3 regions of the Halomonas sp. PA16-9 genome follow, and region 1 is predicted to be linked to each of the others. Evidence: predicted binding sites of a transcription regulator. Region 1 holds the regulator's gene; each other region holds the start of a gene.
What was found. Region 1 encodes LexA, which represses DNA repair genes until DNA is damaged. Its sites were predicted from a motif close to TACTGTNTANNTANACAGTA; they were not measured.
Positions count from the first base shown of each region.

Region 2: the regulator LexA is predicted to act here: its motif matches at 2,475-2,494, upstream of FDY98_RS07250 (LexA family protein).
Region 3: the regulator LexA is predicted to act here: its motif matches at 2,533-2,552, upstream of recA (recombinase RecA).

Region 1 is NZ_CP040451.1:2,882,248-2,887,147, forward strand. It holds gene nagZ (beta-N-acetylhexosaminidase) at 1-200, opposite strand, end outside; gene FDY98_RS13320 (L,D-transpeptidase) at 264-800, opposite strand; gene FDY98_RS13325 (TetR/AcrR family transcriptional regulator) at 778-1,470, opposite strand; gene lexA (transcriptional repressor LexA) at 1,738-2,418, shown strand; gene FDY98_RS13335 (energy-coupling factor ABC transporter permease) at 2,427-3,023, opposite strand; partial or broken gene purU (formyltetrahydrofolate deformylase) at 3,137-3,990, opposite strand; partial or broken gene FDY98_RS13345 (ribonuclease J) at 4,220-4,900, shown strand, end outside.
Region 2 is NZ_CP040451.1:1,553,555-1,558,454, forward strand. It holds gene FDY98_RS27310 (hypothetical protein) at 1-25, opposite strand, end outside; gene FDY98_RS27315 (ERF family protein) at 66-224, opposite strand; gene FDY98_RS27320 (hypothetical protein) at 268-399, opposite strand; gene FDY98_RS27325 (DUF932 domain-containing protein) at 954-1,190, opposite strand; gene FDY98_RS07240 (DUF932 domain-containing protein) at 1,079-1,921, opposite strand; gene FDY98_RS07245 (hypothetical protein) at 2,014-2,355, opposite strand; gene FDY98_RS07250 (LexA family protein) at 2,511-2,957, shown strand; gene FDY98_RS07255 (Y-family DNA polymerase) at 2,954-4,231, shown strand; gene FDY98_RS07260 (hypothetical protein) at 4,531-4,900, opposite strand, start outside.
Region 3 is NZ_CP040451.1:760,411-765,310, forward strand. It holds partial or broken gene mutS (DNA mismatch repair protein MutS) at 1-1,819, opposite strand, end outside; gene FDY98_RS03545 (CinA family protein) at 1,903-2,442, shown strand; gene recA (recombinase RecA) at 2,572-3,645, shown strand; partial or broken gene FDY98_RS03555 (regulatory protein RecX) at 3,670-4,133, shown strand; partial or broken gene alaS (alanine--tRNA ligase) at 4,348-4,900, shown strand, end outside.

The DNA of each region.
Region 1 (4,900 bases):
TCTTGATCCACGGCGAGCAGTAAATCAGCACGCACGCGGCGAATATCGCTGCAGAGCTGGCGAACCTGATAGCCATTTTCGACATTGCGGGCAAACAGAATAACGCCTCCGACCGTCGGTTCTAGCAGCAAGCGCTTTTCTGCAGCCGTCAATTTGGTGCCTTCAAGGTCAAGCATGACCGGGCCTAACGGTTGAGTCATCGTGATAGGTCCATGAAAAGGGGCGATGATTCTAGACGATCGTCTAGCGGTGTCAAAATCTGATCAATCAAAGGACTGGCGGCCACCGTGCAACCAAACAGGGGTACCCGGCAACGCTAACGAAAAGATATAGAGCAGATCAGGATTGCGTAAACGAATACAGCCGTGGGACGCAGCAACGCCCATGGGCTCGTCAGGCGGCGTCCCGTGCAGGTAAATATAGCGCCGTTGCGAGTCCACCTGACCACCGCGGTTCACGCCCTTTTCCAAGCCACACAGCCACAGTATGCGGGTCAGAATCCAGTCACGCTCTGGATGCTCTTCGGCGAGTTCGGGCGAAAATGTCTCGCCCGTCCAGCGGCGACCTCGAAACACCGCATTTTCGGGCATATCTCCGCCAATGGCCGCGCGCACATAGTGCCACCCGCGGGGGGTTTTACCACTGCCATTGCGCTCCCCGCTTCCGGCAGCACCGGATGAAATAGAACACTCATGGAGCACTTTTGGCCCTCGCCAACAGCGCAGCAACTGTTCGGTAGTATCAATCTCCAGCCAGATATGTTCCGTTGGAGGTAGCTCAGCTAGCGTAGGAGTTCGCATGTTTTCCTTCTTCTGGCTTGGCACCGTCAAGGGCTATGGGTAACGGCGCATTCATAGCAGCCACCACTACCGGGAGCAATCGCCTGACCAAATCACGCACAGAGACCTGCTCGTGGTAATCCTTCTCCGCGATATCGCGTAGCGCATCAAGGCCAGACAGGGTAAAGATTACCGTGCCGAGCACAAAGTGTAGCCGCCAAAAACGCTCGGCGTCAGGCAGATCCGGCGTTGCTTTGCGCACAAGCTCGGTGAAGCGTGTAAACACATCGCCATACTCTTCCTGGATATAACGTCTTAGATGTCCCTGTGCTTGACTGTAGGCAAGACCCAGCAGGCGCATAAACACTTTCAAACTATTGCGCTCGGCGGGCACCGCGAGAACGGTAGTTGCCATGGTCTCGAGCAGTGTTTCCAGCGGGATAACGCGCCCGGCGTGTTGGCCCTCGAGCTCATCTAGCGCAGTATGAAAGCGCTGACTAAACGGATCCAGGTAGCGGGCAAAAACGGCCTGAATCAAGGCTTTTTTGGAACCAAAATGGTAATTAACAGCGGCTAAGTTAACCCGCGCTTTGCTAGTGATGTTGCGCAGCGAAGTTTCAGCAAAACCCCGCTCTGCAAACAGCACCTCGGCGGTGTCGAGTATACGGGTCACCGTATCAGATTGAGCCATGTCGCTCTCCAGGGAAACAGGTGTTTAAAACATAGCAAAATACTATGCCATAACGTAGGCGGGCTCAACGCTTGATTTATTGACAAAATGTGACGTATTAAATAAGCAGAAACTTAGTTTCAAACGATTAGAAAAATTGCATAGACATCGGCAATAGGCACTGACAAGCCATATACTGGACAGAGGAACATACTGTATACTTAAACACTTATTGATTAAGTCGACATTTAACTTGTTACTGTCTATTCACTATTTATGGAGTCTGGTATGTCGCGTCCGCTAACCGCTCGCCAACAGCACGTGTTTGATTTTATCGTTAAGACCATGGGCGAATTTGGCTACCCTCCTACCCGCGCCGAGATTGCCAAAGCACTTGGCTTCCGCTCACCCAATGCGGCTGAAGAGCACCTGCGCGCGCTGGAACGCAAAGGCGTTATTCGCATTATCCGCAACACCTCTCGCGGCATCCGCCTGCCCAACCAGGAACCTCAAGAAGTCCTGGATAGCGCAGTCCCCGCCTTACCCACAACCAACGTGGAAGCCCCACCCACTGGCCTGCCTGTGATCGGGGAAGTAGCTGCCGGCAGCCCCATTTTGGCCGCCGAACATATTGATCGCTACTGCCCGCTACCGGCCGAGTACTTCACTCCCAAAGCTGACTATCTGCTGCGCGTACGCGGCCTTTCCATGAAGGATATTGGCATTTTGGAAGGTGATTTACTGGCGGTTCATCGCACTGACCGGGTTCGCGATGGCCAGATCGTGGTTGCCCGCCTGGACGATGAAGTAACGGTTAAACGCTTCAAACGCCAGGGGCATCAAGTGACGCTGTTTGCAGAGAACCCTGATTTTGCGCCCATTGAAATCGACCTGCGCTCTCAAGCGCTCGATATTGAAGGCGTTGGAGTCGGCGTAATTCGTGGTGGCAACGGCCAGGCACTCGGCTAATAAATCCGCTACTGCAGGTCGATATAGCGGTGGTCATTGAAGGTGGCCACCCAGTTTGGGTGATAGACCAGCAGGATGCTCAGCAGCATGCCAGTAATAAATGCCTCTGAAGGCATTAGCAGTGGTAAAAAACGCGCATACTCCTGGGCGAGATAGATCGCCTCAGGGTCTGTACCCGCGACGATAATCAGCACTACCGCCGCCAAGCCTCCTCCCAGCGTTGCCAGCGCCGCGCCAAAAAAGCCGCAGGCAAACAGAAATACCATCAAGTTATCCGGCAGGCGGCGATCTACCAGCCGCCATACCGTGCCAATAACGGCCGCCGGGACGATCCCGGTAACCAGCACATTTGCCCCCAGCAACATCCACTCATTGCGGCCAATCACCACCATGGCAATGTTGATCAGCACGTTGCTAATCAGCGCTAATGGCGCTTTAAAAACGAGTGTCATCAATACTGTAAAAACAAGGTGTAGCGTTAGCCAATCAACAGCCTGGGCACGAAGCTGCCACATCAGCATCACCGCCAGCGTAGCACCCAGCCAGCGGTGCTGAAGCGCTGAATCCGCTATCAACACCTGCCAGGGCCGCCCCAAAGCGCCCATGCGATCACTGCTAACGAGAGTAGCCAGGTGAGCAGCAGCGCCCAGGGCGCTAATACACTTTGCGCAAATGACATGGCGGCCTCTCAGGTTGATGGGCGGGCATTATAGAGTACTTAGCTAAATACCACTGTCTTGTTGCCATGCACCAACACACGATCCTCTAAGTGCCAACGCAAACCGCGAGCGAGCACGGCTTTCTCCACATCACGACCAAAGCGGACTAGATCAGTAGGCGTATGACAGTGGCTAACGCGATGGATATCCTGTTCGATGATGGGGCCTGCGTCGAGTTCCTCGGTCACATAGTGGCAGGTAGCGCCAATCAGCTTAACCCCCCGCTGGTAGGCCTGGTGGTAGGGCTTAGCCCCGGCAAAAGAGGGCAAAAAGCTGTGGTGAATATTGATCACTCGCCCCGCATAGCGCGCGCACAGCTCAGGGGGCAGTATTTGCATATAGCGCGCCAGCACCACGCAGTCGGCGCGGGCACTGTCGATTTCGGCCTGAACCTTGGCAAACGATGCTTGCTTATCGTCGGGGTCGACCGGTACATGGTGATAAGGAATACCGTACCACTCCGTCAGCGAACGCATATCATCATGGTTGGAGATAACCCCGACAATGTCGCAATCCAGTTCCCCCGCCTGCCAGCGGTAAAGTAGATCTACCAAGCAATGTGACTCCCGCGACACCATCAGCACGACGCGCCTACGCTGCTGGGTATCCACCAGCGACCACTGCATATTGAATTCGCTGGCTATCGGTTCAAATGCCGCGCTCAGCGCTTCCGCCGACATACCTACCGAATCCGCCAGAATTTCGTAGCGCATAAAAAGCAGCCGGTTTCTAAATCGGAGTGCTGGCTAGCTTCGGTAATGGAGCCGCCCTGCTGGGCAATAAAGCTCGATACCCGTGCAACAATACCCACCCGGTCAGGACAGGAAACTACTAAACGATAATAATGAGACATGTGAGCTACTCTTGACCTATTGCTAAGTTAATTATGACAAACCAGCGGCTTAGGTCGCATAGTGTATCGGAAGGCCGTGGATGATTGTTAGCTGCCCCTGCCTTCCCGTATAGTTAAGACACTACTTTTTAGGTTTTTCATAACAGATGCATTCACCACGCGTTCAAATTCGCCCCCGTCGTCGTCCACCGCTGCGCATTTTGCCGCTGGGGGATGCGGTGAGATTGGAATGAATCTAACGCTATACGGCTATGACGATCACTGGATAGCCGTGGACTGCGGCATGATGATCCGCCAGGATCTTCCCAACTCGCCGCTGCAGGTACCCAATCTTGATACGCCGAAAGCACTAGGGATCGTGCCCAAAGCGCTATTTATCACCCATGGTCACGAAGACCACATTGGTGCCGCAGCCTGGCTATGGCCGATGTGGAACTGCCCCATTTACGCCACCCGCTGGCGGCAGGCCTGTTGCGGCTAAAATTTGCCGAGCATCAGCTTAGCGGTGCGGCTATCCATGTCATTGAACCTGGCGAGGCCCTAGAGAGCGGGCCATTCACGCTGCGCTATTTACTTTTAACCCACTCCATTCCCGAAAGCTGTGCGCTAATAATGATGGCCGGTGGCTATCGCGTTTTACATACCGGCGACTGGAAACTCGACCCTGAACCGATTATCGGCACGCCGATCAGTGCAGCCCTCTTCAAGGCGCTTGCCCCGGTTGACTTGGTAGTGGGCGATTCCACTAACGCCCCCATGCCCGGGCACTCCGGCAGCGAGGGGGACGTCGCCCGCGCCCTGACAAAAACCCTCAGCAACTGCCAGGGCCGGGTGGTGGTCTCCTGCTTTGCCAGTAACCTTGCCCGGGTGTTAGCGATAGGGCGCGCCGCTCAGAAGTGTGGCCGACGCA
Region 2 (4,900 bases), 1.3 Mb from region 1:
ACCATTCCTGGGTCGTGGCGGGCATGGCTAATCAGTCGCTGGATCTGCCGCCTGAAAGGGCGTCACTAGCTTGATGCCGCTTTGGTACTGGGCTTGCCATTGTCATCCTGGCCCCGTGTGATGTTGAGTAGGGCGCTGAGTACGTAGCGCTTGCCGTAGCTGGTGGAAGAGCCAAACGCCTGCACCGCGTTCTTGTTGCCGCTTATGTCGGCAGGTAGCAACATGCTGGTTCTTCACGGTGGCCATCCTTATGCATTAGCACACCGGTCACCCAATGCCGCGCTCCTGCGTCTGAATACGAAAGCTCACCGCAAAGCCGTGTTTCTGCATGATGGGGCGCACGGTATCGACGATATCTTCCAGGTGGCGTAGCAGCCGTTTGGTTTGCCGCGTCTTCAATGCTGGGAAGTTCGGTCTGCATGGCCGCCATGGCCGCGCTATAGGCCATCATGGCTGGCGATCCATCACCCGTTCCTGCATCTGTAGCAAGCGTCCATCTTTCGATGTCGACGTCCGGGTTGAGTGCCGCGCGTCATCACCTGGATGATGGCCGTACTTCCGCAAGGTGTGGCGGGATGCTCAGGAACGCTTGTAAAGAGGATGCAGACGTCTCGTGATTTACCACATTAGTTTGGTGGCCATGACAAGGCTCCTTCAATAGGGTTAAAGATCGGCGGGAAGTTCGTGCGGGGGAACGGGGCATAGGTGCAGCTCGGTGCGATACAGCTGTCCTTTTGCCATCACGTAGGTTTCGGCATAGGTTTGATCCTGGGTGAGCAGTCGTTCGGTCAGTTGGGTTAAGGCGATATCTAAATCGGGCTAAGAGAGGCCATGATGTGCTCCACGTAAAAGCAAAAAGCCCAGCCTGTTAGTGGCTGGGCTTATCGCGCTATCCAATGAGGGGTAAGACAAAAACCAGGAAAATCAGCATTAGAATGATCAGAAACAGCATGTCAGCTCACCAGGGCAAGGGCCGTTTGTAGCGCCTCTTGCTTCAGCTGCGCCCCTTGGCCAAACCACGCGGAATCCAGACGGGTATCGTTGCTGCGAGCCCGCTTGTCGTGATCCACGTACTCGGTCACGGCATTGAGCAGACCCCAGGCAGTGTCTTTGGCCGTGTCGAGGTGGGAGCCGCGGCCTTCGCCGTGGTAAAGCTTCTGTACCTTGTTGAGCGCCCGATAGTTAGGCAGCTTGGAAGGATCTTCGATTGGCTTATCGATACCGCAGAGCACTGACTGAAATACTGCTGCGCCTCGCGATGATCGATCTTACGTTCTGCCAGGGCCTTCATGCGGTACATGAAGTCATTCCACTGGGAAACAGAAATACCTAGTTGGCTTTTTAACGCACGTGGATCGAACTCCGACCGGTGGGGTACCTTCACTGCCTGCGACGTGCCATCCACCGCAATCTGCAGCGTGTTGTTACACACCACCCGCACCGTGGTGGGTGTCGCCATGGTGGCCAGCGTGCCGTCACAGGAGGTTGCCAATAGTAGGTAGTCGTTGACCTCATCCTGGCCTTTCAGGGAGGTGCTTAAACCACTGCGCGCCAAGGCCCAGAACTTACGCCCGCCTTTCAGTACCCCAGCGGTTTCCAGCTCGTATCCAGCGTACTCGGTGAGGTCGCGGTAAAACTCCAGAATCTCCTCGGGCTGCACCACCTTATAACGCTGTGATACCACCGATAACGGTGCCTTGGTATCCGAGCGGTAGAGCACTTTCTGTTCAGGGAACGAGTGAATGCTGCCCAAGTGACTGGCACCCTCGGCAATAAAGCGCACCGGGGCTTCTTCAATGTGCCAGTTCATTCCGGCCTGTTGCTGCCAGACCTCTAACGGTTGTTGACGGGATAGCTGCTGTCCCAGGCCGTGCCAAGGGGTAGCGCCGACGTAAGCCATTTGTTCAACGAGATGAGCCATGATGAAAACTCCTAGCAATAAAAAAACGCTGACGAAAATCGCCAGCGCTTTATGGTTGGAAAGTTAGGGGTAAGTCGATTAATGGTGACGAATTAACGAGGTGAAGTGTAGGAGTGGGGTAATTGCCGGAAGGCATGACCACACGATATGCATAGCCAGGAAACTCCTTCACCGAGTGGCAATTTCTGGGTGAAAAATTGGGTTGCGACGCGCGAGCCTGCCTGACTACCGAACACAGCACCCATCACGGCAGTGGGCAGTTTGGCTAACGGGAAGCGGGTTGAGGCCATCGATAAAGGGGACGTTAGGGTATAGGACTCGCGCCACGCGCCAATGGCAGCGCCGACAAGGCTGCCGCCAACGGTGCCGATACGTTGGGCGGTTTCAAAGTTAAGCGTGCATGGGGCTGCACAGCGCAGGCAAGGCGGGGACATAAACAACACTCCTATAGGTGTCAAAGTGATCCCGTGTGCAGGATTCATAGGAGTGATATAGGTCTGTAATTTTTTGGCTTTGACCTTTGAGTGCTTGCTTCATGAAACTCCTTTACTGATACTGTTCATATATACAGTAAAATAGGTAGCCTATTATGTCATCGAACGTTTCACTCCTGGGCCGCGCAGACACCATGGCCTCGTCACTACCCTTGCCGCTCTATTCAACCGCCGTGCGCGCGGGATTTCCTTCGCCCGCCGATGATCACTTGGATACCGAGCTAGATCTGCACCGCTACGTCGTTAAACGCCCAGCCTCGACCTATTTTGCTCGTGCCGAAGGTTATTCAATGATCGGAGACAGCATCCACCCTGGGGACTTATTGGTGGTGGATCGCAGCCTGGAAGCGCTGCCTGGTCGGATTGTGGTGATCTGCGTAGATGGGGAAATGACTGTTAAGCGTCTGGAGCGCGTTGGTCAGCGTACCTACCTCAAAGCAAGCAACCCCAATTTTAAGCCGATTCCCCTTGATGGACGCGAATCCCAAGTATGGGGTGTAGTGACCGACGTGATTCACAATCTGCTGAGGGCACTGCCGTGATTGCACTCGTTGACTGCAACAACTTTTATGTCAGTTGCGAGCGCGTTTTTGATCCAATGCTGGAAGGGCGTCCGGTAGGGGTGCTGTCGAATAACGATGGTTGCGTCGTTGCCCGTAGCAACGAACTCAAAGCCCTGGGTGTTGAGATGGGGACGGCCATGCACTTGTTACCGCCCGCGATTCGTCGCCAGGCTGTGCTGCTATCCAGTAACTATGCGTTATACGGCGATATGTCCCAGCGGGTAACTGAGGTGCTAGGCGAGTTTTCGCCCCATGTGGAGGTGTACTCCATTGATGAAAGCTTTGTCGGGTTTCAGGGCTTTGACCCAGATTCGCTGGAGGCGCGGGGCCAAGCCATGCGCGATACCGTTCGACAGTGGACGGGCATTCCCGTGTGCGTGGGGTTTGCACCTACCCGCGTACTCGCCAAAGTGGCGAATCAAGCGGCTAAAAAACATCCTGCCTACAAGCAGCATGGCGTATGTAAGCTAACCGCTGATAGTGAAGCGACCAAAGCATTGCTAAAACAGTTGCCGGTAACCGAGCTGTGGGGCGTGGCACGCCGTACCGGTGAACGATTAAGCGTAATGGGTATTGATACCGCATGGGATCTGCGTGAGGCAGACGCTAAGCGTATTAGGCAGCGCTTTAGTGTGGTTCAGGAACGCATCGTATGGGAGCTACGCGGGCAATCCGCCATCCAGCTTGATGACATGAGTCTACCTAAAAAACAAATCATGGTGTCGCGTTCATTCGGCAGGCTTACCGGCAACCCCCATGACTTACGCGAAGCCTTAAGGCATCACGCCGCGAGGGCAGCAGAAAAGCTGCGCAAACAGCAAAGTGTAACCAGTGCCGTGATGGTGTTTTTGCGAACCAACCCATTCCGTACTGACTTACCGCAATATCAACAACGTGTGGTTGTCTCTCTAGAGAGGCCCACCGATGATAGCCGCGATATCATCGCCTCAGCGGTACAAGGCCTACGCCGTCTCTGGCGCAAGGGCTACGCCTACCATAAAGCAGGTCTGATGCTGCTCGACCTTTCACCTAAGGCCAACCGACAGCTTACCCTCACTGAAACCCCGCAAACCGACGAAGAGGCTAAACGCAGTGAACGGCTGATGGCGACGATGGATAAGCTCAATCGTGAACTAGGTAAAGGAACGGTACAGCTTGGTCTACCCCGTAAAGGCAATGCATGGGCGCTGCGCAGTGAACGACGTACGCCGCGGTACACCACACAGTGGAACGAGCTTCTGGTCGTTAAGTAGATCAAGCATCGGTTTATATTTTTGCCATGCTAAACAAATTAAACTATTGATAAAGTTGATGAAGAAAACATCGGTGTGACCAAAGTGCCGTAAGGATGGACCCTTAAGCACGACGTCACGACGTTGAGAGCAAAAAAATCATAAAAACACCATATAGGTTGGCAATTTACGAAATTCTTGGCAGCGAACGTCGTCTTGTCGTGGATACTCCATCAAGAACTTCGCGTTGTAAGGCACGTCAATAGTGCATTGGGCAACGTGCTGTGTCTTCGAGGGACTTATAAAAAGTTGAATAACATTCATAAGAAATCCCTTTCCTCACAGCCTAGCACCGAATGCTCGCTGCCTGATGTTTGTCCATTGCTCACAGAAATACTGTGGGGAGAGGGGGTGGGTCCGATCACCCAGTGGCGCTTCGAGCCACGTTTACCGTTGCTATAGCAGATTATCCCTTGGGCATTGAGCAGTGAGGCAGCTCGCTTGAACGCTGCGCCAAGGCCACGGGGCTCACGCGGCCATTGGCTACCCAAAGTGCAACTCGGCCGATATTTTGTCAAAATGGCGAGCCACACTCCCGTTGGTTTTTCAACGGCTTCCGTGATGGCCTCGATTTTAAGATATTTAATGAGAGCTTGAGCAACCGGTTCCTCTTCGGTCATCTCGCAGAGC
Region 3 (4,900 bases), 1.4 Mb from region 1:
CAGGATTGAGCGTCACGTCGTTGGGCACAAAGGGTGTCTCGCTCACCTGCTCGACCACCGGATGTCGTCCCGCGTCAATTTGAATCCCGGTGGTTTCGCTGAGTGTTGGACGCACCCAGTTCAGCGCCTCGGCGCGCTCGGCAAAGGCGCACAGTACGTCCAGTTCCGCCAAGGCTTGCGAGGTGCTCTGCAGCGCGTGAAGGCTTGCGTTGAGATCGCCAAGCAGGCGATCGTAGAGCCATTTTTCACGCGTCAACGCGCGAGATTTAGCGGAGAGTGCCTTATCTTCAAACTCTTTGAGCTCGGGGATAATGAACCGCTCGGCATTTTTAAGTGTCTGGCGGCGAATATAGTCGGCGGGCGCCTGCTGGGCTTGTGAACGCGGTAGCTCAATAAAGTAGCCGTGCACCCGGTTGTAGCCCACTTTGAGATTGGCTAGCCCCGTGCGCTCGCGCTCGCGAAGCTCGAGCTGAATAAGATAGTCGCCCGCGTTTTCGGCCATGCCACGGTGCTCATCGAGCTCTGAATCAAAGCCATCGGCAATCACCCCGCCATCGCGGATCACCACCGGCGGATTTTCTACCAGCGCCCGGCTGAGCATATCGGCCATTTCTGGGTAGGGGCGAATATGCGGGCGCAGGTTATCCAGCGCACTGCCGCTCTCAACCTCGCTAAGCTGTTGCTCCAGTTCCGGAAGCGTTACCAGTGCATCCCGCAGCCGTGCCAAATCGCGCGGGCGGGCGCTATACAGCGCCACCCGGGCCAGAATGCGCTCCACGTCGCCCACCGCGCTCAACGTCTCGCGCAGCGGCATATAGGCGGCATCCAGGCTTAGCAGCGCCACACCCGCATGACGGGCCTGGACAATCTCGCGTTGACGCAGTGGCCGATTAAGCCAGCGTTTGAGTAGCCGTGAACCCATGGCGGTGGTACAGGTATCCAGCACGCTGGCCAGGGTGTTGTCGCTGCTGCCGCCCAGGTTGATATCAATTTCCAGATTACGGCGGCTGGCAGCGTCGATCACCACCGCGTCGTCGCGGTTCTCAACGCTGATGGCGGTCACGTGGGGCAGGCGCGAGCGCTGAGTGTCCCGGGCATAATCGATCAATACCCCGGCAGCAATTAGCGCAGAGGTTAAGTGCGCACAGCCAAAACCACGTAAATCCTGCACTTCGAACTGGTCGCAGAGGCTACGGGTAGCGCTTTCCAAATCAAACAGCCACTCGCCCTGGCGGCGCAGGCTGCGTTTCTGCGACCAGGCCTCGGGTAGCGTTAAGCTTTCGGGTACCAGCAGCTCGGCCGGGGAGAGACGCGTCAGCTCGGCGAGCATTTCGGCTTCGCTGTCTACTTCCAGTACGTTGAAGCGACCACTGGAGAGCTCCAGCCAGGCAAGGCCCCAGCTCTCTTTTCCGGGAGAAACGGACACCAGGACGTTGTCGCGGCGGGCATCGAGCAGCGCTTCATCGTGGAGTGTGCCAGGGGTGACGATACGCACCACTTGGCGCTCAACGGGCCCTTTGCTGGTCGCGGGGTCGCCAATTTGCTCACAAATAGCGACCGACTCGCCGCCAGCGACGAGGCGGGCCAGATAGCCCTCAGCGCTGTGATAGGGGACGCCCGCCATCGGGATAGGCTTGCCGCCTGACTGCCCACGCTGGGTAAGGGTAATATCCAGCAGTGCGGCGGCGCGCTTGGCGTCGTCGAAAAACAGTTCATAAAAATCCCCCATGCGGTAGAACAGCAGTACCTCGGGGTGCTCGCGCTTGATCTTTAAATATTGCGTGATCATGGGCGTGTTAGGGGGAATGGCCTGTGACATGGGCGTCCTGATTGAGCAATTTCTTTGAGAAAGCTAAACGCAGTATTCTACGCTGAATAGACGACTCACTTGAAGGAGCGACCATAGTGCCCAGCGAAACTAGCCTGAAAAATCTTGATTTAACCCTGTTAGCTCAGCGGCTGGGGCGGCTGTGTAAGCAGTTGAATGTAGAAGTGACCGCCGCTGAGTCATGTACGGGGGGCGGCATTGCCAGCGCCATTACCGAGGTGGCGGGTAGCTCTGCTTACTTTACGACGGGCTATGTGACCTATGCGAATGCTGCTAAAACGCGCTTATTGGGGGTGCCTGAGACCACGCTGGCCGAGCACGGTGCTGTCAGCAAGGAGGTCGTCAAAGCCATGGTGCTGGGTGCCTGTAATGAAAGTGGCGCGGGCTTAGCTGTTGCCGTTAGCGGTGTTGCAGGCCCAGAGGGGGGGAGCGCTGAAAAGCCGGTGGGTACGGTTTGGTTGGCCTGGGGAGATGCTGCTGCCCAGGAAGCTGAATGCTTTCACTTTCCAGGTGACCGTCAGTCGGTGCGAGAGCAGGCCGTGCGTCAGGCCTTGGTTGGGCTGGTGGCGCGCCTGAATGAGCGCGAGAAGGCGAGCAAGACGAACCAGCCGTAAGAAAAAGGCGCATATGCAAAAAGGCTGTTGATAAAATAGATGAGAGAAAGCGCGATCAAGGATTTGTTTACGGCGCAATCTTTGGCATACTACTGGCTAATTATACAGCTTGTTATGAGGAATCTCTGAATGGCTCAGGATGACAACCGCACTAAAGCGCTAAACGCTGCACTCACCCAAATCGACCGTCAGTTCGGCAAGGGCACCGTCATGCGTCTAGGCGACGCACCGCGTGTCGTCATGCCGTCGGTTTCCACCGGTTCATTGGGTCTGGATATCGCCCTCGGCATCGGCGGGCTGCCGTTTGGCCGCGTGGCTGAAATTTTTGGTCCAGAGTCCTCGGGTAAAACGACACTGACCCTTTCGGTGATTGCGCAAGCGCAAAAGCAAGGCAAAGTGTGTGCCTTCGTCGATGCCGAGCATGCGCTTGACCCCAGCTACGCAGAAAAGCTAGGCGTCAACCTGGATGATCTACTGATTTCCCAGCCGGACACCGGTGAGCAGGCGCTGGAAATTACCGACATGCTGGTACGCTCTGGCGGTGTTGACGTGATTGTTATCGACTCGGTCGCTGCGTTGACCCCGCGCGCTGAAATCGAAGGCGAAATGGGTGATTCCCACGTTGGCCTACAGGCGCGTTTGATGTCTCAGGCACTGCGTAAAATCACCGGTAATATCAAAAACGCCAACTGCTTGGTGATCTTCATCAACCAGATCCGCATGAAGATCGGCGTCATGTTTGGTAGCCCCGAAACCACCACTGGTGGTAACGCGCTGAAGTTCTATGCCAGCGTGCGTCTGGATATTCGTCGTACCGGCTCGGTGAAAGTGGGTGATGAAGTCACCGGTAACGAAACCCGCGTGAAAGTAGTCAAAAACAAGGTAGCACCGCCATTCCGTCAGGCTGAATTCCAGATTCTTTACGGCAAGGGTATCTACCACGCCGGTGAGGTCATCGACCTGGGCGTGCAGTGCAACCTAGTCGACAAAGCCGGTGCCTGGTACAGCTATAAAGGTAAGAAAATCGGTCAAGGTAAAGCCAATTCAGCGCTGTATCTGGAAGAGCACCCGGAAATTATGCTCGAAATCGAAACGCAGATTCGTGAGCAGCTCTTGGCCAAGCCCGATCCTAAAAAGGAGAAGGAAGATGCACCTGCCGAAGCAGCGGCAGAATTGGATGCGGGTGATGACGATCTGCTTTAAGACGACTCTCGCTAAGATAAGCTGATGGCATTCACCTCCCAGCGTGATGCTACGCCCCGTGATATCGCCATTGGTTTACTGGCTCGGCGCGAATACTCCCGCGCCGAGCTTGCTCAGCGTCTGAAGAAAAAGTCTTTCGACGATGCCGCTATTGATGAGTGCCTGGACGCCTTGGTTGAACAAGGGCTGCAGTCTGACGCGCGCTTTGCGGCCAGTTTCGTGCGCTCGCGCATACTGCGTGGCCAAGGCGTGATTCGTATTAAAGGCGAGTTGCGCCAGCGCGGCATAGACCAGGAAACCCTTGCCACCGCTTTTGAAGAAGTGGAGGGGGGCGAGCAGGTCGACTGGTTTGAGCTAGCCCGGGAAACCCTGGCGCGGCGTTTTGATAGCCCTGGTGAGACCCCAAAGAGCGCGCTAGGCGTGAACGTTTTCTCGCCAGTCGCGGCTTCGATTTTGAACAAATTCGCTACGCGCTCTCCTGTCTGTAATACGTTTTCCCCAGCCTATACAATACCCCCTCTTACATTTCTAGTAGCGCTCTAATACGCTTGTTCATCCAGTTGTTTACGTGGCTGTTTGCCTTTCTGCCACTAAGTGCGGCTTTAGTCGTTTGACAACTGCGCTATAATGGCTGCTTTGCGACCCCTGAGGGTAGCGGCAACAGCGCCCTGGGACATCACGCTTTCTTGTTACGGATACCCTATGAAAAGCGCAGAGATTAGACAGGCCTTTCTCACCTTCTTCGAAGAGCAGGGGCATACGATTGTACCCACCAGCTCATTAGTGCCGGGCAACGACCCGACGCTGCTGTTTACCAATGCCGGCATGGTGCCGTTTAAAGATGTGTTTCTAGGCCGCGATCCGCGCCCTTACGTGCGCGCCACCTCTGCGCAGCGCTGCGTTCGCGCGGGCGGTAAGCATAATGATTTAGACAACGTCGGCTATACCGCACGCCACCACACCTTCTTTGAGATGCTGGGTAACTTCAGCTTTGGCGACTACTTCAAGCGCGACGCCATTCGCTTTGCCTGGGTGTTTTTAACCGAAACGCTGGGACTCCCCAAAGACAAGCTGTGGGTAACGGTACACATCAGCGATGACGAAGCTGAGCGCATCTGGAAAGATGAGATTGGCATCGACCCTGAGCGCTTCTCCAAGCTGGATGAAGATAACTTCTGGCAGATGGGCGACACCGGCCCCTGCGGCCCCAGTTCGGAAATCTTCTTTGATCACGGCCCTGAGGTTTGGGGTGGCC